Regions from separate parts of the Ruegeria sp. CJ3 genome, predicted to be linked through region 2. Evidence: riboswitches for the same ligand, from Rfam matches in the RefSeq annotation. Region 2 holds a riboswitch; each other region holds the start of a gene.
What was found. A riboswitch is a leader RNA that binds a small molecule or an ion and turns the genes downstream of it on or off. The one in region 2 is predicted to bind cobalamin.

Region 1 (7,108 bases), on a different contig from region 2:
AGGCCCTGCTGGCTTTCGCACCGGGCGGGCAGGCCGAGATGGCCGTACTGGCGCTGATCGTCGGAGCAGACGTCGCCTTCGTGGTTGCGCATCACGTGTTTCGGATGGTGCTGGTCATCCTTGGTGCACCAATCGTGATGCGGTTCATCGGCTAGGCGGTCCGGGGGCTATTCTCGGGGGTTGGGTCGGGATTTCTATGATTAGCGCCGTGCCTTCGCGCTTCGGAACAGCAGAAGGAACACGAATGCCGATCCGATGGATGTCGTGACGATGCCCACCGGCAGTTCCTGCGGGGCCAGCAGCAGGCGGCTGATAATGTCGGACCCCGTCAGAAGCCCCGCGCCCACGATCGCCGCCGTCGGCAGCAGCTGGCGGTGCAGCGGTCCGGCGATGCCGCGTGCGATATGGGGCACCATCAGGCCGACAAAGCCGATGACACCGGCAACCGAGACAAAAACGGCCGTCGCCAGCGCGGCAACGAAGAACATGCTGAACCGTAGCCCCTGAACGGGTACTCCGAGGGTAGATGCCGTCAGATCTCCGGTCAGCAGCGCGTCCAGCCAGCGGCTGCGATAGAGCGAATAGCTGAGGATCAGCAGCAGACCGGCGCAGACCAGCGGAAACGTCTCCCACCGTGCAAGGCCCAGACCGCCCAGCATCCAGAAGATCACCGAATGCGCCGCGCGGCTGTCGCCTGCGAAAATCAGATAGTTGGTGATGGCCGAGAACAGGAACGAAACTGCCAGCCCCGCCAGGATCAGTTTTTCCGGCGCGCTGGTGCGTAGCCCGTGGACCAGCGCCAGCACGATGCCCGATGCGATCAGCCCGCCACAGAACGCCGCCAGAGGCAGGGTCCAAAAGCCCAGAATATCGCCCGTTACGGTAATGACGAACACGGCCCCGGCTGCGGCCCCCGACGACAGGCCGAACAGGAACGGGTCGGCCAGATCGTTGCGCGTTGTGGTCTGCAGGACAACACCGACCAGCCCAAGCCCGGCCCCGATCACCGCCGCAAACAGCGCGCGCGGCAGGCGCAGATCAAAGACGATCCGGTGCAGCGGCGACATCTCGCCCCCGGACAGCCCGGTGCCCAGCAGAACGGCGTCGACCGTATCGGGCAGGGGGATCGGGGTGGTGCCGTAGATCGTCGAGATCAGCAGAAGGGCGGCCAGTATGACCGCCCCCAGCACAAGTGTCAGGCCGGTTCGGCCCATGTCAGCTCTGACCCGGATGCATGGCCCGCGCCATTTTCGAGATCGCCTCGATATTTGCCGGTCCGGGGGTCAGTTCCTCGTACCGCAGGCCGATCCAGCGCTCGTTCTTGACCGCGTCGGTCTGCGACATGACGGGGTGTTCCTGCAGGAACTTGAACGTATCCGCCGCGCCATTGCCGGTCTGATAGTCCAGCAGCACCAGGAATTCCGGATTTGCGGCCGCTACGGCCTCCCACGAGGTGCGGCCCCAGCTGGTATCCATGTCATGGGTGACATTCTCGCCGCCCGCTGCGGTAATCATCGCGTCGGGGATGGCGAATTTACCGGCTGTGAAGGGCGCATCCGCCGGACCGTCCAGCAGGAAAACGCGCGGTTTGGACAGATCGGCAGTCTTGGCCTCGATCCCGGCCAGTTGCTCTTTCCAGCCAGCGACCAGCGCCTCGGCCTTGTCCTCGACATGCATCACCTTCCCCAGACGCAGGATATCGTCAAACAGCAGGTCCATGCTGGCTTCGGGGCGGTCCTTGTCCAGATGCACGCAGCTTTCGGTCAGGATCATGGTCTTGATGCCAAAGGGTTCCAGCGTGTCGGGCGTTACGTCGCCGCCCGGCTTCATGCCGTAATACCAACCGGCAAAGAACAGGTCCGGTTCGACCGCCACAAGGTTTTCGACCGTGGGATATTTCGGCGCAAGCTCGGGGATGTCGCCGCGCAGCGTGTCGAATTCGGGGCTGGTCTTGTACCAGCCGGTGATGCCGGTCAGACCGACGATCTTGTCCTGCAGACCCAGCGCAAAGGCCATGTCGGTCATGTTCATGTCATGCACCACCAGCCGCTCGGGCGCGGTGTCAAAGACCAGCGGTTCACCGCAATTGTCGACGGTGATCTCATGCGCGGCAGCGCTGCCCGCCATGGCTGTGGTCAGAACCACGGACCAGATGTGTTTCACTCGGGGATACTCCTTGATTGAGTTGAAATTGAGGTTCTTCGGATGTCCAGCGCCGGAATCATGCGGCCTTCGTGCGGCAGGCACAGGTAATCGACCCCAAACGTGTCGCGCACCCGATCCGAGGTCAGCACCTCGGCCACGGGTCCAAAACCGGTCAAGCGGGTGGATTTCATCAGCGCGACATGGGTGGCGAATTCCGGGATCATGACCAGATCGTGGACGATCATGACCACGGTAATGCCGAGTTCCGCGACCAGAGACAGCATCCGCCCCTTGGCATCGGGGTCCAGATGGTTGGTCGGCTCATCCAGAAACAGCAGCGACGGGTTCTGCGCCAGCGCCCGCGCGATATGGGCCCGCTGACGCTCGCCCCCGGACAGCACGGCCATTTTCTTGTCGGCCAGAGTTGTGAGTCCGGTCAGGTCCAGAATGCGCGACAGGTCGGCGGCATGATCTTCGGCCGAGCGGTCGGCCCGAATCGGGATCTGACCCAGCGCAACATAATCGCGCAATGACAGCCGCCCGTCGGGATATTCCTGCTGACTGACCACGGCGATCATCCGGGCCCGCTCGGACGCGGACATCTGCCTGAGGCTGCGCCCCCTGATCAGCACATCCCCCAGCGCCAGATCGACCGCACCGCACAGCAGGTTCAGTAATGTGGTTTTTCCCGCTCCGTTCGGACCGGCAATAGCCAGTATCGCGCCTTCGCTCAGTTCGAACGACACGCCCTGCAACAGGACGTCGCCGTTCAGCGCATAGTATTCAAGGTCGCGTGCTATCAGGAAATCCGGAGTTTTCATGCCTGTCCCTCGCCGTGGATCGCAGGCAGGCGGGACAGTGTCTTGGTCAGCAGCGCGGGCGGTCTGTCGGTGGCATTCGTCCATCCGTCTGCCGTGTTCTGATATTGCAGGGCGAATTGCGCCAGCGCTTCGACATCCGCTTTTGTCTGGATGTCCCCGAACAGGTATTGGGCCTTCCCCGTGGCCTGAAAGCCAACGGTCCGGGGGCGGTCGCAGCCCGCCATGCAATCAATAGTACGGATCGCAAACCCATGTGGCAGCTTGCCCGCCAGATCGCGGTGCAGGGTATCAGCAGGCCTGCCTTCGGCACAGGTGGCGCAGATCAGAAGAAAATGGTCAGGTCGTTCTGGCATTGTCCGCTCCACTTGCTGCCAAGCGCGGGCGGAAGGTGCCGATCATGTAATCACGCGTCAGACGTGCCATCCAAGCCTCCTTCCAGGACGCCCCGCCCCGGGTTGGTTAACATTTGATGGCAGGTCTCCTGACTTGCGGGTCTGTGCTCGGCCGTCCTTCCCGGCCCTTGGGCCAGTGGGTGTTTGGCGTCGCTCACCGCTTACAGTTGCGGGGGCAGTTACGGATTTGGCGTATCCCGGTCATCCCGGTACCGCACCGTATTCCCTTTTCATCCCTTGGGCGCACCGTCGGGAACCATCGGCGATCTGAGTGCCCGAGAAAGAGGGATGCGTCAATATGATCTTTATCACTTGTCGCCAGAATTTTCAGATGGGCCTCGGAGGCGTTACCTTTATCGCCACCGGTCATGATTCACCCAATAGTGGGGATTAAAGTCTGCAAAAAACAATACTTGTGTGGACTTTGTTGGATATTGATGCGAAAACCGCGCAAAGTAGTGAGGGTTGCGAACGTGATCGCCCGAAATTCGTTATCTCCGAGAGAGCTTCAGGTAATCGAAGCGCTGCGTCAACTGGGCGGTCAGGCCCGCAATGTCGAGTTGGCTGAAACGCTCAGCGTTTCGGACGAGACGATCCGGCGCACTATCAAATCGCTGTCCAAGCTGGGAATAGTCGAGCGGAACCATGGCATGGTTCGCCTTTTGGATGCTCAGCACGAGATCGGCTTTTTCCAACGCCTTGGCGAGTTCACCGAAGAAAAGATGCAGGTTGCCAAGGCAGTTGCCAGCCTGGTCCCGGACGGGGCCACGCTGTTCCTTGACGTCGGAAGCACGACCGCATTCGTCGCCGAGACCTTGCGGGACAGGCGCGATCTGACGGTTGTGACCAATTCGATGAACGTGGCGCATAAGCTTTTGGCACACAACGGAAACCGCGTCTTTCTGCTGGGTGGTGAAATGCGCAAGGACGAAATGGGGACGTTCGGTTTCGTCGCCGAGGCGCAGGTGCGCCGCTATACGTACGACATCGCGATCCTTAGCCCGGATGCGCTGGATCCGAAATTCGGGTTTCTGTACCAAAGCCCCGGCGAGGCCGAGCTGGCCTCGGTGGTGGTGGACCGCACAAGTCGGACCATGATCGCCATGGTGCATCAGAAATTCGACACCTCGGGGCCACATCAGGGGTTTGAGCCTCAGGCTGTCGATCAACTGATCACCGATGCGCTTCCCGGGAAAAAGCTGGCGGCAAAACTTGAGGGCTGGCAGATCAAAACACTGTTGGCGGCTGAATGACATATCTCCGCACCAAAGACGGGTTTCCTGCTGATAGCAGCGCGCAGGATGAGCCCCAACCAAGACCTGAGGCAATTACATAATGGCAATACTCGTTTTCTTGATGCAGCTAGCCGGCGCAACGATGTTGCTGCTGTTTGCGGTGCGCATGGTGCGCACTGGGATCGAGCGCAGCTATGGTGCCTCGTTCCAGCGGGTTCTGACCCGCAATGACAGCATGATCGGCGCAAGCATGACGGGCATGTTGTTGGCGGTTGTGCTGCAAAGTTCTGCAGCGGTTGCGCTGCTGGCTTCGGGTTTTGCCGCCGGTGGGTATCTGGCCTTTTCCGCCGGTCTGGCGATTGTGCTGGGCGGTGATTTGGGCTCGGCCCTGGTGATCCAAATTCTGTCGTTCCGGCTGGACTGGCTGGTACCGCTGCTGCTGGCGGTGGGCGGTTGGCTGTTCGTCAAGACCGAGCGTAAGAAGCCTCGCCAGATCGGACGCATCCTGATGGGGGTTGCCTTCATCCTGATCTCGCTGCGGTTCCTGCGCGAGGCGATGGACCCGATCCGCGACAGTGCCTTTCTGCCCGCCATCGCCGACTATCTGGTGCGCGATTATGTGGCCGCCTTTCTGGTCGGGGGCGCGCTGGCCTTTGTGATGCACAGTTCGGTCGCGGCGATTCTCATGTGCGTGACGCTGGTGCAGATTGGAGCGCTGCCATTTTCGGCGGGTCTTTCGCTGGTTCTGGGGGCTAATCTGGGCAGTGCGCTGATCCCCGTCTGGCTGACCCGCGGGATGGAGCCGCGCGCAAGGCGCATCCCCTTTGCCAACCTTGCACTACGCGGACTTTGGGCTGTTATATGCCTGTTTGCTGCCAATCTGGCCCTTAGGACCGGAATGCTGAGCGCGGACTATCAGGGACAGATGCTGGTCAATGCGCATCTGGCGTTCAATGCATCTCTGCTGATTCTGTCGATGCCGTTCTGCGGTATGCTGCATGCCCCGTTCGAACGGTTCTTCCCGGACACAAAACCCCAGACGCAGGGCGATCCGCTGACCCGCCCGGTCAGCGCGCTGGACCCCGACATGGTCGAGAACCCTGTACTGGCCGTTTCGGCTCTGAAGCGGGAACTGCTGCGGATGGCCGAACTGGTCCAGACCATGTTCAGCCCGCTGCTTGGACTGTACCGGTCGGGCGATGACGAACAGATTAAGGCGGTTCAGGCCATTGATCTGGACGTGAACCAGTGCCTGACTGATATCCGCGCCTTTGTCGCCGCGCTGCCCGCCGAGAAAATGGACAAGAAAAGCTCGGAAACAGCCCGCGATGTGCTGGAATACGCTGTCCGGCTTGAGACTGCGGGTGATGTGGTGGCCAAGCGGCTGACGGTGCTGGCGGTTGAGCTGCGCGAAACCGGCAGGCAGTTTTCGCCCGAAGGCTGGTCCGAGGTGCAGGATATGCACGAAAAGATTTTGGCCAACCTGAAGCTGGCGACCAATGTGATCATCTCGGAAGATCTGGAAAGCGCGCGCCTTTTGAATTCGGAAAAGACCGAAATCAAACGGGCCGAACGGGACAGCCGCAAACGCCACTTCCGGCGGTTGCAGAACGGAATGGTCGATAGTTTCGAGACCAGCGATGTGCATCTGGAAACCCTGCGGGCCCTGCGCGAGTTCAACAGCCATATCGCGGCGATTTCCACGCCGATCCTGTATTCCAACGGCCAGTTGCTTGAGACACGGCTGATTGAAGAATTGCCGGCCCGCGAAAGCCAGACGTAAGTCGGCCGAGTCGTCCCGCTCGCGGCGGGACGGGTTGTTGCGGTCATGGCCCCGCGCAACCATCGGCCGAATTCGTGCTGCGTCTTTTGGGCCCCTCGGGATGTGATAGGGTAACAGCACCCCTGCGATTTACGGGCGATACGGGCGTCATGTGGTGGAAATTTGGGCGAAACCGCCTCAAAACGCTGAATTTTTTACAGGAATATAATATATAGGTAAAACCTATGATATAGTAGATATTAACGATTTTTCTTGTTTCTGGTTTCTGTCAAATTACTGTCATCAACAACCAATAATGGAAGCGCCACATGAGAATGGCGTCTGCGTCATAATCTACACAACAGAGGACAACATGAAAAAATCTCTTTCCACGTTCACAGCAGTTGTAGCGGCCTCGCTGATGGCCACTGCGGCCGCTGCTGAAACCGAGCTGACTGTTTACACCGCTGTCGAGGCCGAAGACCTGGCCCGTTACGCTGAACAGTTCAACGCCGTGCATCCCGACATCAAGATCAACTGGGTTCGCGATTCCACCGGTATCATCACCGCCAAGCTGCTGGCCGAGCGTAACAACCCGCAGGCTGACGTGGTCTGGGGTCTGGCGGCAACCTCGCTGCTGCTGCTGAAATCCGAAGACATGCTGGAGCCCTATGCGCCGGTTGGTGTCGATAAGCTGGATGCGAAATTCGTCGACAGCGGCGATGTGCCCAGCTGGGTTGGCATGGACGCGTG
Region 2 (7,108 bases):
GTAGCGTTTCGGCAATTGGTTCCGCCGGTGCGGTATCGTAACCTTCGGCCCCCAAGTCGGACAGCATTGCCTCGGCTGATGCCAGTGCGTCCAATCCGACCGCATGAGCCATCTGCCAGTCTTTGCCGGGATATGTGGACAGGACAAGCGCGGGCACTTGATCCGCTTTGGGCTTGTCATGCAGGTTCAGCCAGCCGGTGACGCGGTCGATAATGGCTTCGATCCGTTCGGACTCGGGGCGGTGGGCAAAGCGAGAATATTCCAGATGTGGATCGCGTTTGCCCGGTTCCTTGAAGGACGTAATGCCCGCGGAAATCCGCCCGTCCACCTCGGGCAGCACCACATGCATGGCAAGGTCGGCGGGTGAGAGGCCGCGTTCCGCCTCGGCCCAGGCCTTGCGGCGCGAGGTGGCCAGCGCGACCTGAAACACGGGCACTGCGGCTGCATCCAGCGGTGAGGTGCCCGACGCACCTTTGCCCGAGAATGACGTGGCATTGATGATCGCAGACGGGGCCAGCGCCGTTATGGTCTCGCGCAGCCAGTCGGCGGCTGCGGGGGCTTTCAGCGACGGGGCGAACAGGCCGACCGCGTCGAACCCGCGCGCGTGCAGGCTGCGGATCAGGGCAGCGACCGGGGCGGTGTCGGCTGAGGTCAGATAGGCGCGGTAGAACGTTACGAGGATGCGTTTGGCATTGCTTGAAAACGCTGTGTCCACCGGTATTACACCTCGATCCGGGCACCATGCACCGCATTCGGGGATCGTTTTGGCCCCGATTACCGGACCAGCATAAAGGCCTGCCGCCAGCGCCATTTGCGCCAGCGCTGCCTGCGCGGCAACCTCTCCGCCCGTATCGCAGAGATGCGACAGCCGCCGCAGGGTCGAGACGGGCAGGGTGGAATAGTCATCCAGCCGTGTATCTTCGCGCCCGTCGGCAGGCAGGACAGCCAGAGCGATCCCTTTGGCCTGTGCCCGCGCCAGAACCTGCTGCAGCCCGTAGGCCCAATAGGGCACACCTCCGATCAGGCGGATCAGGATACCCTTGGCACCCTCCAACGTCTGCTCGACATAGGTGTCGACGGACAAGGGATGTTTCAGCGCCGTCAGGTTGGCCAGCCGCAGAGTGGGCATCCGCCCCTCGGGGCCGCCTCCGCGATGCCAGCCCGCCGCGAAAGCGCCGAGGTCGCTGTCAGAGAACGACAGCACCACCAGATCCGCCGGGCTCTGGCCCAGATCGGTTGGGGTCTCGGTTTCCTCGAGCCCGTGGCTTTCGCGGAAGACGACGTGCATGGGTTACTCGGCGGCCTCGGTGACACCCACAAGGATATCGCGGATTTCAGTTTCTTTGATGTCGTCATGTTCAGCAATGACCACAAGGCGCGAGCGGCGGTCTTCGCCGGGCTCCCACGGGCGGTCGTACTGATGGCGAACACGCGCACCAACGGCCTGCACCAGCAGGCGCATCGGTTTGCCCTGAACGGCGGCGTATCCTTTGACGCGCAGGATGTTCAATTCCTTAGCCAGACGTTCGATCTTGGCAACCAAATCCAGCGGGTCAGACTGTTCCGGCAACTCGACGATGATGCTTTCGAAATCGTCATGCTCGTGATCATGGTGGCCGTCGTGATGGCTGGGACGCGCGTCCATGTCATCCTCGGCAGCAGCCTCCAGACCCAGTACAACGCGCACGTCTACGGCACCTTCGGCGACCTCAACCACGGGCAGCGGGCGCGGGGCTTCGGCGGCGATGACCTCGCGCGCTTTGGCGACGCCTTCGGGACCGGCCAGATCGGGCTTGGTCAGCAGGATGATGTCGGCGCAGGAAATCTGATCTTCGAATACCTCGGACAGGGGTGTTTCGTGGTCAATCGAGTCATCGGCCAAGCGCTGGGCATCGACCGCCTCGACGTTTGGGGCGAAGCGACCGGCGGCCACGGCTTCGGCATCGGCCAGAGCGATCACGCCATCGACGGTGATCTTGGACCGGATATCCGGCCAGTCGAACGCTTTCAGCAGCGGTTTCGGCAGGGCGAGGCCGGATGTTTCGATCAGAATATGATCGGGGCGCGGCTCCAGCGCCATCAGCGCCTCAATCGTGGGGATGAAATCATCGGCCACGGTGCAGCAGATGCAGCCATTCGCCAGTTCCATGATGTTTTCGGCAGGGCAATCGGGGATGGCGCAGGATTTCAGGATATCGCCATCGACGCCCACATCGCCGAATTCGTTGACCACAACAGCCAGGCGCTTGCCTTGCGGGTTTTGCATCAGATGGCGCACCAGCGTGGTCTTGCCCGAGCCCAGAAAGCCGGTGATCACGGTGACGGGGAGTTTTTCGAGATTGCTCATTTCAGGGCTCCAATCGGGGGAATGCGGGCCGCACAGTTTTTGCGGAAATGTTCAGGGCGCTCGCGCCATTTAACCAGACCATCTTCGGTCGCGAGGTACTTGGTGGCGCCATCAACGATCACGTCGACATGGTCGGTTTCGTTCAGATGCTCGTAAACAAAGGTCCAGCGATCCGGGCCGCCGCGCAGCACTATGGAACAGCCCTCGTCACAGTTCGAAAGGCATTCTACGGCTTTCAGGGTGATCCCTTCGGGCAGGTCTGCCTGTTCCAGCGCTTTGTGCAGCAGCGTGCCTGGGCGTTGCGCATCATCCTCGACGGGCAGCCCGCGACGGCAGGTGGTGCAAACCAGCAATTCGACCGGAGCGGTCTCGGTCATGTCTCTCATCCCCCCAAATCCTCATCGTGGGGGACGGGGTTTCATGCGGGTCCATTGACCCGACACCGGAACACCCCGTCCGGTTTCATTCTCGGGTGTTGGCAGGTCTCCCGGCTTGCGGATGTCAGAGGAGGTCCTCTGTCGGATGTCCCGCCTTCCCGGCATTTGCCAGTGGCTTGGGCACCCTCTCCGGTCACGGTCGCGGGGGCGGCTGCGTTTGACGGATGATCCGCTGACGCATTCCCTTTTCATCTGCTGTCGCAGACACCAACGAAAGGGACATGCGGCAGGGTTGCCCCGCTTGTCAAGCGCAACGCGCCGATCCGTGATCACGCGGGTAAAAAGCGACCTGTCCGGGTCGCTGGGCGGCATGATCCGGTTGAGCCGACGTGCTGGCATGGTTCGCAAGAAGCGAACAGGAGGATGCGGCGCATGAAAGTAGGGTTTATCGGGCTGGGCAATGTAGGGGGCAAGCTGTCGGGATCGCTGTTGCGCAACGGGATCGATCTGACGGTGCATGATCTGAACCCCGATCTGGTGGCCGCGTTTGTTGCGCAGGGGGCCAAGGCCGCTGAAAGCCCGGCCCAACTGATGCGCGATTGCGATGCGGTGATCACTTGTTTGCCATCCCCCGCCGCCTCGGATGCGGTGATGCAAAAGATGCTGCCCGAGGTCGCCCCCGGCAAAATCTGGATGGAGATGTCGACCACCGACGAAGCCGAGGTCAAACGCCTTGGCGCTTTGGTCATCGAACGCGGAGGCGCCGCAGTGGACTGCCCCGTTTCGGGTGGCTGTCACCGGGCGGCGACCGGTAACATATCGATCTTCGCGGGCTGCGATCGCGCGACGTTCGAGCGTATACTGCCCTTCCTGACCACCATGGGGCGACGCATCCTGCACACGGGCGAGTTGGGCTCGGCCTCGGTTCTGAAAGTGCTGACCAACTATCTGGCCACCGCCAACCTGATCACTTGTGCCGAGGCTTTGGTGACCGCCAAGGCCGCTGGTATGGACCTTGGCACCACCTATGAAGCGATCAAGATTTCCTCGGGTACATCCTTTGTGCATGAGACCGAAAGTCAGGTCATCCTGAACGGCTCGCGCGATATCTCCTTCACCATGGATCTGGTGAAAAAGGATATCGGCCTGTTTCAAGAGGTCGCCGATCGCGCCGGAGTGCCGCTCGAGATCAACCCGCTGATGATCAAGATTTTCGAAGACGGGATCGCGCGCTATGGCGAGCGTGAGTTGTCTCCGAACATTATCAAACGGCTCGAGGACGCGACCGGGCTTGAAATTCACGCCCCAGGCTTCCCACACGAGATGCTGGACGATGAACCGGAAGAACCCGGCTATGAGGTCGTCCCGCAAAACCGCAGCACATCTTAGGCCGGGTGTCGTCTGGACCGGCATGGTCTCATATCGTGCTGAAATGTTTGGTAAAAATGGTAGCCCGTAGGGGAATCGAACCCCTCTTTCCAGGTTGAAAACCTGGCGTCCTAACCGATAGACGAACGGGCCATTTAGACCATACAAACGTAAATGGTAGCCCGTAGGGGAATCGAACCCCTCTTTCCAGGTTGAAAACCTGGCGTCCTAACCGATAGACGAACGGGCCACGCTGGCTTGTGGAGGGCCTTTTACGGTTTACCTTCCCCCCCCGCAAGACGAAAAACGCAAGGCTGCGAAACTTTTTTAGCCGCCTCCGAAGGGCTTCTAAACAGGTGTCAGGAGGCCTCTGCGGCATCCTCCAACCGCAGTTGCACGCTCTGCCGACCGCCCCAGGAATTCACTTCAAGCCGACCGGCAAAATGGAACCGCGCCCCGCCGTGGTTGGACAGGCGATCCCCCAGCGGGCCATCGAAGGCCCCAAAGGCGATGGCGTCCAGCCCGCCGGACATGCCATCCGACAGCGAGAGTTTCAGATGGGTCTCGCCCACGCGCTTGGCAAAGCGCACCTGCAGATCGGGCAGGGCATAGCGGGGGGCAGGGGCTCCGGCACCGAACGGGCCTGCCTTTTCGATCTGTTCGATCAGATCAACCGTCGCGGCTCCCGGCATCAGTGCCCCATCGAGTTTCAGATCGGCGGGGCCACTTTGGCCTGCGCCCTGTTTGGCCAGCAGTTCCGACAGCCGCGCCATCGCAGGCTCCAACTGATCGCGCATTACGGTCAGACCCGCCGCCATCTTGTGGCCGCCGCCCTTGACCAGCAGCCCCTCAGCCGCCAGTCGCTGGATCGACGCGCCCAGATCAACGCCTGAGACCGAACGGCCCGAACCCTTGCCCTCATCTCCGTCAAACCCGATCACGATGGCGGGGCGGTTTGCGGTCTCTTTCAAGCGTGAGGCAACGATGCCCACAACACCCGGATGCCAGCCATCGCCCGCCGCCCAGACCAGCGGTGCGTCCAGCCCTCGCTCCTCGGCCTGCGCTAGCGCGGCGGCGCGTACTGCGTTCTCGATCTCGCGCCGTTCCGCGTTCAAGGCATCCAGCCGCTCGGACAAGGCTTCGGCTTCAGTCGCCGAGTCGGTGCTCAGCAGCCGCGCGCCCAGATCGGCCTGCCCGATGCGCCCGCCCGCATTCACACGCGGCCCCAGCAGGAATCCCAGATGATAGCTGTTGGGCGCAGTATCCATGCGCGCCACATCCGACAGCGCCACCAGCCCCGGCCTTTGCCTTTGGGCCATCACCTTCAGACCCTGACGAACCAGCGCCCTGTTGGCCTCGATCAGAGGCGCAACATCAGCTACCGTGGCCAGCGCCACCAGATCGAGCATCGCCATCAGGTCGGGTCCCTTGGCACCAGCCTCGCGCAGCTGTCGCCCGGCCTCGACCAGCATCAGAAATACCACCGCAGCGGCACACAGATAAGCCAGATCGCCGCTTTCATCCTGCCGGTTCGGGTTCACCACGGCCACGCAATCCGGCAAGGTTTCCCCGCCCAAATGGTGATCCAGCACGATCACATCCGCGCCTTTGGCCGCCGCGATGGGTTCATGGCTGAGCGTTCCGCAATCCACGCAGATGATCACATCATGGCTTGTCGCCAGCTCCTGCATGGCGGGCACGTTGGGCCCATAGCCCTCATCAATCCGATCGGGGACATAGAGCGTTGCAGCAATCCCCATCTGGCGCAGCCACACCAGCAACAGCGCCGCCGAAGACCCGCCATCCACATCGTAATCCGCAAACACCGCGATCTTCTGTCGTTTGTGCACTGCCTCCAGAAACCGGGCCGCAGCAACCTCCATATCCTTCATTGCACGGGGATCAGGCAGCAGCTCTTTCAACTTGGGCTCCAGAAACCCCGTGGCCTCCATCGCCGGAACCCCGCGCCGGGCCAGAACCTGACACAGCGCGCGCGGCAGATTGGTCTGCTGCGCCATCATCTCAGCTGCTCGCTCGACCTCGACCCCCGGCCCAACCCAGCGCCGCCCGCTCAACGATTGCTCAACACCCAGAAACGCCACATCTCACCTCATGCATCAAGGCCGGACCCATCCGGACCCGGCCTCTTCATCTTTTCACAAATACTCTCGCCGAAGGCAGCGGCGCAAGCCGCTATGCGTCAGTATGCGACCACATGGGCGTGCGGTAGGACATGCGCCGGACCGAGCCCGTCTTGGACCGCATCAGCAGCGTCGTCGTCTCGACCCAGCCCGGCTCGCGTTTAATGCGCGGCAGCAGAGAGCCTCCGGTCACGCCAGTGGCAGCAAAGATCACATCCGCGGTCACCATCTCATCTCGCGCGTAAACGCGGTCCAGATCGGTGATGCCCGCCTTGGCGGCGCGGCCGCGCTCGTCGTCATTGCGGAACAACAGCCGACCAAAAATCTGGCCACCCATGCATTTCAGTGCCGCAGCCGCCAGCACGCCCTCAGGCGCACCGCCCTGACCCATATACATATCGATGCCGGTCACTTCGCTTTCGGCGCAGTGCATGACACCGGCCACGTCGCCATCGGTAATCAAACGGATCGAGGCACCGGTCTCGCGCACCTCGGCGATCATCGCCTCGTGGCGCGGACGTTCCAGAATGCAGACGGTGATATCGGCAGGCTCGCACCCTTTGGCCTTGGCCAGCGCCTCAACTCGTTCGCGCGGGGTCATGCCCAGATCGACGACGTTCTCGGGGTAACCCGGCCCAACGGCCAGCTTGTCCATGTAGACATCCGGCGCATGCAGCATCGAGCCGCGCGGGCCCATGGCAATCACGGTCAGCGCGTTGGGCATGTCCTTGGCGGTCAGGGTGGTGCCTTCCAGCGGGTCCAGCGCGATGTCCACGCCGGGGCCGTTACCAGTGCCGACTTCTTCTCCGATATACAGCATCGGTGCTTCGTCACGCTCGCCTTCACCGATGACCACAACGCCCGCGATGTCCAGC
Region 3 (7,108 bases), on a different contig from region 2:
CCGGTCTCGATCCGCCATGTGGCCGACCTGCATGTCTTTCCCAATGAACTGCGGGCGGCGGTGGTGACCGGCGCGCAGCTTGAGGATTGGCTTGAGATGTCCGCTGGGGTGTTCAACCAGCTCTCGCCGCGCAGGCCGGGGGATTTGATCGACCATCGCCGGGCGGGATACAATTTCGACGTCCTGCATGGCGCAACTTGGCAAATCGACCTCACCCAACCGGCCCGGTTCAATGCAGGCGGAACCCTGACAGACCCGGCCCATTCGCGTATTCGCGCCTTGCAGGTGAACGGCAAGCCGGTGCGCCCGGATCAGCGCTTTGTCGTCGCCACCAACAATTACCGCCTCAGCGGCGGGGGTCATTTCCCGTTTGTCTCTGCGGCTGAGGTGATCACGCTGCCTGCGCCGCGCATTCACGACGTTCTGTGCGCCTATCTGGCGGGCGCGCTGGCCTCCGATCCGTTGGAGCGGGCACCGCGACCGTTCTCCTTTGTCCCGGCAAACGGGGTTGAGGCGATTCTGGCCACCGGCCCCGGCGCGCGCGCCTATCTGGATGAGCTGGCCGAATACGCACCCCGCACCCTGCCCCTGAACGACGACGGGTTTCTGCCCGTTCACCTGACGCTCTGACGGGTTGCCAAGGCCACGCGGCACGCCTATATGGGGGGCGAGAGGTTGGCGCGGGCGAGCGCCTCGCCAACCTGGTCAGGTCCGGAAGGAAGCAGCCACAACGAGTCCCGCTTGGGTCGATGTCCAGCCTCTCACTTGAACCAACCCATAGCCGCAGGAGGGCTTTATGATTGTAGTAAAAACCCTTCGGGCAGCCCGGTTCTGATCCACAGCGATCTTCTGACTGCCTGAACACATGACCAGCGGGTGCGCGATTGCCATCCGATGGGCAAGCTGTTTCTGATCACAGGCAGAGCAATGTATCTTTCCTTATCGGACCTCGGATGGTCCTCTCATTTCGCCGCGCAACACGCGGCTGACCCTTCATGCCAACCTTTTCGCATCGCCGCCGTCCACCGGGACCGGCTGATCGGCCTCAGCCCCGATGGCGAATCCCCATTGCTGAGCCCGGACAACCCCACCGGGAACTACGCGGTCGGAGATTGGGTGCTGGCAGACGACAACAACCGCGTCCGGCATCTGCTCGAGCGGCGCAGCCTGCTGCAACGCCGGGCGGCTGGCACCGGGGCGTCGGCGCAGTTGATCGCCGCCAATGTCGATGTGCTATTCATCATCAGTTCGTGCAACGCCGATTTCAGCCTGCCCCGGCTGGAGCGTTATCTGGCGCTGGCCCATCAAGCCGGAAGCTATCCGGTGATCGTGCTGACAAAGGCCGACATATCGGATGCGCCCGAGACCTATGTGCAGCAGGTGCAAGCCATCGACCCGTTTCTGACGGTGCTTGCGATCAATGCGCTGGACCCGACTGAGATCGAACAGGTTCTGGCGTGGTGTCCAAAGGGCCAGACCGGCGCGCTGTTGGGCTCATCCGGCGTTGGCAAGACGACGCTGGCCAACGCTATGACCGGTCAGGCACAGGCTACCGCAGGCATTCGCGAGGATGATGCGCGGGGTCGGCACACCACCACCGCCCGCGCGCTGCACCACATGCGCAATGGTGGATGGCTGATCGACACACCCGGCATGCGCGCCTTGCGGTTGCTGGACGCGCAGGAAGGCGTGGACGAGGTGTTCTCGGACCTCATAGAGCTTAGCCAGAACTGCCGATTCTCGGATTGCCAGCATGAGGCCGAGCCCGGCTGTGCCGTGCAGGGCGCGATCCACGACGGCACGCATGATCCCTCACGACTGGAGCGGTGGCGCAAGCTGCGGCGCGAGGATCAGCGCAACTCGGAAACCATCGCGCAGTCCCGCGCGCGCGACAAAGCGTTCGGCAAGATGGTGCGCGGTGTCATGCAAGAGAAGAAATCGCGCAAGCGGTTGTGACCGGCAGGCCTCGTCTGATCAGGCGATCAGGCGGGGCCAGACGGCAGCGTTGCGCCGGGCAAACACGCCGATATGGCCGACCTTGGACAACCCGAACTCCTGCGGTGACAGCAGATGACGGCGCGCCTCCGGGCCATAGAGATCGGCCAGCCGCCAGACCGCCTCGGGTGGGACCATTTGATCGTCTTCGAATGCAAACAGATCAACCGGTCCGCCTATGGTGGACCATCGCGCGGCAGGCAGGGTCTCTCCGATTTCGGGCAGATAGCTGTCGGACGCGGTGCACCATTTGCGCCATTGCCAATAAACCCCAGCGGGCAGATTTTCACCAAAGCCCAGCGCCTTACCCGGCAGATAGCCCAGCGCACGCGCCGCTAGCGGCGCGTGACCGTACCAAAACAATGCAGCCAGGGCACGATAGGGCCACGGGTGATCCGATAGCGTCACCAGCCCGGAACAGACACAGATCATCCGGTCAATACGGTCGATATCAGGTTGCACCGGCCCCAGCATCGCACCCAGCGAATGGCCAACGCTCCAGAGTTTTGCCTGAGGAAACCGCCGCCGCATCTCAGTGCGCGCGGCCGGAATATCGATCAAAGCCCAATCCGCCATCGTCACTGTTGACGTTCTTTGTGGGCCGGTCAGGGACTGGCCAAAATCGCGATAATCATAGGTCAGGCAAGCCATGCCGTGCTCGGCCACCAGCCAGCGCGCAAAATGCTGATAATAGTCACGCGGTACACCGGTCGCATTGTTGATCACAACGACCGTTTCCGGCTCTGACGCGGGCCGGTAGAGCCGCGCCGACAGCATCGCAGGGCCGGAGGGGAACCGGAAATCTTCCGCCATTACGGTCTGCTGCGCATCCAACATTGGGTCCTCTGGCACAATCTGAACCGATCAGTTCATTTAGTCGCCACAGAGTCAAGATTGACGTCGCGAGACCATTGGTGGGCCGCGCCCGCCAATTCGCTTGACTCGGTGCCCGCCCAACCGCTAGCGATGCGGTGATGGTTCCCGTGCCTTTGACCAAGGCCGGGATGAAAAGGGAACACGGTGCGGCCCTGCCCGGCGACAACCGGAACGGACCAAATCCGCGACTGCCCCCGCAACTGTAAGCGGTGAGCAATGCCGAAATGCCACTGGCCGAAAGGCTGGGAAGGTCGGCAAAGCGATGACCCGCAAGTCAGGAGACCTGCCATCGGAACCGAAACTGAATCTCGGGCGGGGTGTCCGGGCAGGTCCTGACAGCATCGCGCCGTCCCGCCTGTATCATGCCCCCGCCCCGCGCGCGGAGGGCGCATCATATGATCTGGAAGACCAACACGCACGAATTCTCGGCAACAGTATGCCAGCGCACCGGAAAACCCTGCCCGGCATTGGCCCGCATGGCGCGGGCACTGACGCAGGCCGTGTCAACCGCCCGCCCGGTGACCAACCCCGAATTTCAGGTCGAAGGCAGCAGCGAACTGACCCATTGCCTCGAAGGCTGTACCGCCCGCTTTCGCGCCTGCCCCGATCAAGTGCGCGTGTTCTGCGGCGGCGATCCCGAGGCCGAAACCGATATGCTTGAGGACTATGCGGACATGATGTTCGGCACCTCTTTCACAACGCTGCCCTCTGGGCTGCTTACGAACCCGCCCTGCGCGATGCTGGAAGCGTCTGTTCTAGCCCCGCGTCGTCAGGCCGAACCGCAACAAATGGCCTGCGCCTGATCTATCGCTGTAACGGGACCCGGGCCGGGGCAACGGCCCAGGTCATCTGCCCCTCGGTCTCGACAGCGCAGGGGCGCAATGCCCGCAGGCGCTCCAGCGCCTTTTCGGGCCGCTCGCCGGATTCGACCATCAGCCGCAGTACAACCATGCCCGACCGGCCACAGCCGCCCCGGCAATGCACCAGAACTCGGCCTCCGCCGGACAGGGCCTGCCGCGCGGCAGCGCTGACCTGAGGCCACAGGTCCTCGACCGCCTCGGGTGGGGCGCCGAAATCCTCGATCGGCAGATGCACCCAACGGCTGGCGCGGCTCTGGATATCCGCTCCGAAATCGCGCGCACCGTCCTGAATCATTTCAACCTCGGTGGTCATCGACAGAACAAGCCCCGGCTTCCAGCCTGCGATCACACCCAGATCGCCCTCATAATCCCCGCCGCGGCCCGGCATCGACGTCAGGGCCAACGTGCCCCCGCCAACCCGCAACGCATAAATCACCAGTTGCGACATGAAATCCCCCTTAAAACACACCCCACAAAAAACGAGCCGCTCAAATCTATCCGGCCAGTCTATCCAGCCTGGCGCGCTTTCCAAAATGAAAATCATCGGGGCGGGCGGTGGACGCGGACAGCGGGGGCCTCTACGCTGCGGCAGAACTCGAATCCGCGAAAGCAGACATGACCGACACGCCCAGCCCCGCCTATCAGGTTCTCGCCCGAAAATACCGCCCGGAAACCTTTGCCGATCTGGTCGGCCAGGACGCCATGGTGCGCACCCTGAAAAACGCGTTCGAGGCCGACCGGATCGCGCAGGCTTTCATCATGACCGGCATTCGCGGCACCGGCAAAACCACCACCGCGCGCATCATCGCCAAGGGCATGAACTGCATCGGTCCCGACGGCGAAGGCAAACCGACCACCGAGCCTTGTGGCCAGTGCGAACATTGCGTGGCCATCATGGAAGGCCGCCATGTCGATGTGATGGAGATGGACGCCGCCAGCCGCACCGGCGTGAATGATATCCGCGAGATCATCGACAGCGTCCGCTATCGCGCGGCCTCGGCCCGCTACAAGATCTACATCATCGACGAGGTGCACATGCTCTCGACCAGCGCCTTCAACGCGCTGCTCAAGACGCTTGAGGAACCGCCCGAGCATGTGAAATTCATCTTTGCCACCACCGAGATTCGCAAGGTCCCTGTGACGGTTCTGTCACGCTGCCAGCGCTTCGACCTGCGCCGGATCGAGCCCGAGGACATGATCGGCCTGCTGCGCAAAATCGCCGATGCCGAAGGCGCACAGATCGCCGAGGATGCTCTGGCGCTGATTACCCGCGCGGCGGAGGGATCCGCGCGTGATGCGACCTCATTGCTGGATCAGGCGATATCCCACGGCGCGGGCGAGACCAACGCCGATCAGGTGCGCGCGATGCTGGGTCTGGCTGACCGGGGTCGCGTACTGGACCTGATCGACATGATCCTGCGCGGCGATGCGGCAGGCGCCCTGACCGAACTCAGCGCTCAATACGCCGAAGGGGCCGATCCGCTGGCCGTCCTGCGCGATCTGGCCGAGATCACCCATTGGGTGTCGGTGGTGAAAATCACGCCCGACGCCGCCGAAGACCCGACCGTTTCCCCCGACGAACGCGCCCGGGGCCAGCAAATGGCCGAGGCGCTGCCGATGCGCGTCCTGACCCGCATGTGGCAGATGCTGCTGAAAGCGCTTGAGGAGGTTTCGGCCGCCCCCAACGCCATGATGGCCGCCGAAATGGCCGTGATCCGGCTGACCCATGTGGCTGACCTGCCAAGCCCCGAAGAGCTGATCAAACGGCTGCAGGATACCCCTCCGCCGCCTAATGGCGGACCCGGCGGCGGAATGCCGACACCATCGCATGCCGCGCAAGCCCCGATGGCCACCGCCTATGCTCCGCCCGCGCGCGGCGGGGCAGGCGCCCCGACCACCGCATTGGCCCAGGATGTGCAGACGGCTCTGGCCCGCTACCCCAGCTTTGAGCATGTGGTCGAACTCATCCGCGCGAACCGGGATGTGAAGCTGCTGGTCGAGGTTGAAAACAGTGTCCGACTAGTTTCATACCAGCCGGGGCGGATTGAGTTCACCCCAACGAATTCCGCGCCAACGGACCTTGCCGCACGGCTGGGTACAGCGTTGCAACGCTGGACCGGAAACCGCTGGGCCGTCTCGATCGTGGCCAACGGAGAGGCCGCAACCATCGCCGAACTGCGCGATGCCGCCGATCTGGCGATCAAGGCTGAGGCCGAGCAACACCCATTGGTTCAGGCTGTCCTGATGCATTTCCCCAAAGCCCGGATCAAAAGCATAGAAACCCCCGAACAACGCGCCGCCAAAGTCGAAACTGAAGCCCTGCCCGAGGTCGAAGACGAATGGGATCCGTTCGAGGAAGACTGACGCGGCTCAGATTCCCGGACCGCTCCCGCGCCCGCCACGGTCCATCGGCTGCGCCGATACCCCTGAGCGGCCTTGGGCCCGGCAGCGCGGGCTTTGCCCGCGCTGCCGGGCCCAACCGGAGAAAAGGTCTTGCCAAAGACCTTGACGACGGGCGGGAGCCCCCTCGGCCCTTGTGTCGCAGAGATGTCGCCCGTATTTAGGCTTCAAACTGACTTACAGGAGAATTCCGATGCTCAAAGGACTCGGCGGTCTGGGCGATATGGCCAAGATGATGAAATCCGCACAAGACTTGCAGACCAAGATGACCGAAATGCAGGACGAACTGAACACCCTGTTGGTCGTCGGTGAATCCGGCGCAGGCCTCGTCAAAGCCACCGCCACCGCCAAAGGCGAGCTCAAAGGTCTCGATATCGATCCGTCCATCTTCAACGGCGACGACAAGGAAGTGGTCGAGGACCTGATCCTGGCCGCCATCAAGGACGCGCAGACCAAGGCCGCCGAACGCTCGCAGGAAGAGATGGCAAAACTGACCGAAAGCATGGGCCTGCCCGCAGACATCAAGCTGCCGTTCTGATCTTCATCTTTTCGAAAATACTCCCGCCGGAGGCTCCCTCCGACGCCACGCAGGACAGGCCGTGAGTTCCAACAGCGACATCGACAACCTGATCGACCTGATGGCCAAGCTGCCCGGTCTCGGCCCCCGCTCGGCCCGCCGAGCGGTGCTGCACCTGATCCGCAAACGCGCCCTGCTGCTGACGCCCCTGTCGGACGCCATGCAGCAGGTCGCCATCACCGCCCGCGAATGCCTGAACTGCGGAAATGTGGGCACCACCGATATCTGTGACATCTGCAACACCGAGGCCCGCGCAACCGGTGAGCTGTGCGTGGTTGAAGACGTCGCCGATCTCTGGGCGATGGAACGCGCGGGTGTCTTCAAAGGCCGCTACCACGTTCTGGGCGGCACGCTCTCGGCGCTGGACGGCATCGGCCCGGACGAACTGCGCATTCCCCGC

Region 1: another riboswitch for cobalamin. It lies ahead of ACR0J1_RS19100 (DUF1636 family protein); the one in region 2 lies ahead of ACR0J1_RS00400 (DUF1636 domain-containing protein).
Region 3: another riboswitch for cobalamin. It lies ahead of ACR0J1_RS05975 (hypothetical protein); the one in region 2 lies ahead of ACR0J1_RS00400 (DUF1636 domain-containing protein).

The regions. Positions count from the first base shown of each region.
Region 1 is NZ_JBQFQE010000015.1:35,633-42,740, forward strand. It holds gene ACR0J1_RS19080 (AbrB family transcriptional regulator) at 1-155, shown strand, start outside; gene ACR0J1_RS19085 (FecCD family ABC transporter permease) at 201-1,214, opposite strand; gene ACR0J1_RS19090 (ABC transporter substrate-binding protein) at 1,216-2,163, opposite strand; gene ACR0J1_RS19095 (ABC transporter ATP-binding protein) at 2,160-2,966, opposite strand; gene ACR0J1_RS19100 (DUF1636 family protein) at 2,963-3,319, opposite strand; cobalamin riboswitch at 3,421-3,634, opposite strand; gene ACR0J1_RS19105 (DeoR/GlpR family DNA-binding transcription regulator) at 3,832-4,611, shown strand; gene ACR0J1_RS19110 (Na/Pi cotransporter family protein) at 4,694-6,376, shown strand; gene ACR0J1_RS19115 (putative 2-aminoethylphosphonate ABC transporter substrate-binding protein) at 6,729-7,108, shown strand, end outside.
Region 2 is NZ_JBQFQE010000001.1:84,469-91,576, forward strand. It holds gene cobN (cobaltochelatase subunit CobN) at 1-1,288, opposite strand, end outside; gene cobW (cobalamin biosynthesis protein CobW) at 1,292-2,347, opposite strand; gene ACR0J1_RS00400 (DUF1636 domain-containing protein) at 2,344-2,724, opposite strand; cobalamin riboswitch at 2,808-3,011, opposite strand; gene ACR0J1_RS00405 (NAD(P)-dependent oxidoreductase) at 3,046-4,113, shown strand; tRNA gene ACR0J1_RS00410 (tRNA-Glu) at 4,171-4,245, opposite strand; tRNA gene ACR0J1_RS00415 (tRNA-Glu) at 4,268-4,342, opposite strand; gene recJ (single-stranded-DNA-specific exonuclease RecJ) at 4,452-6,194, opposite strand; gene glpX (class II fructose-bisphosphatase) at 6,286-7,108, opposite strand, start outside.
Region 3 is NZ_JBQFQE010000003.1:50,694-57,801, forward strand. It holds gene ACR0J1_RS05955 (bifunctional 2',3'-cyclic-nucleotide 2'-phosphodiesterase/3'-nucleotidase) at 1-630, shown strand, start outside; RNA gene ffs (signal recognition particle sRNA small type) at 669-767, shown strand; gene rsgA (ribosome small subunit-dependent GTPase A) at 928-1,956, shown strand; gene ACR0J1_RS05970 (alpha/beta hydrolase family protein) at 1,975-2,832, opposite strand; cobalamin riboswitch at 2,954-3,176, shown strand; gene ACR0J1_RS05975 (hypothetical protein) at 3,267-3,674, shown strand; gene ACR0J1_RS05980 (protein-tyrosine phosphatase family protein) at 3,676-4,179, opposite strand; gene ACR0J1_RS05985 (DNA polymerase III subunit gamma/tau) at 4,287-6,095, shown strand; gene ACR0J1_RS05990 (YbaB/EbfC family nucleoid-associated protein) at 6,325-6,669, shown strand; gene recR (recombination mediator RecR) at 6,731-7,108, shown strand, end outside.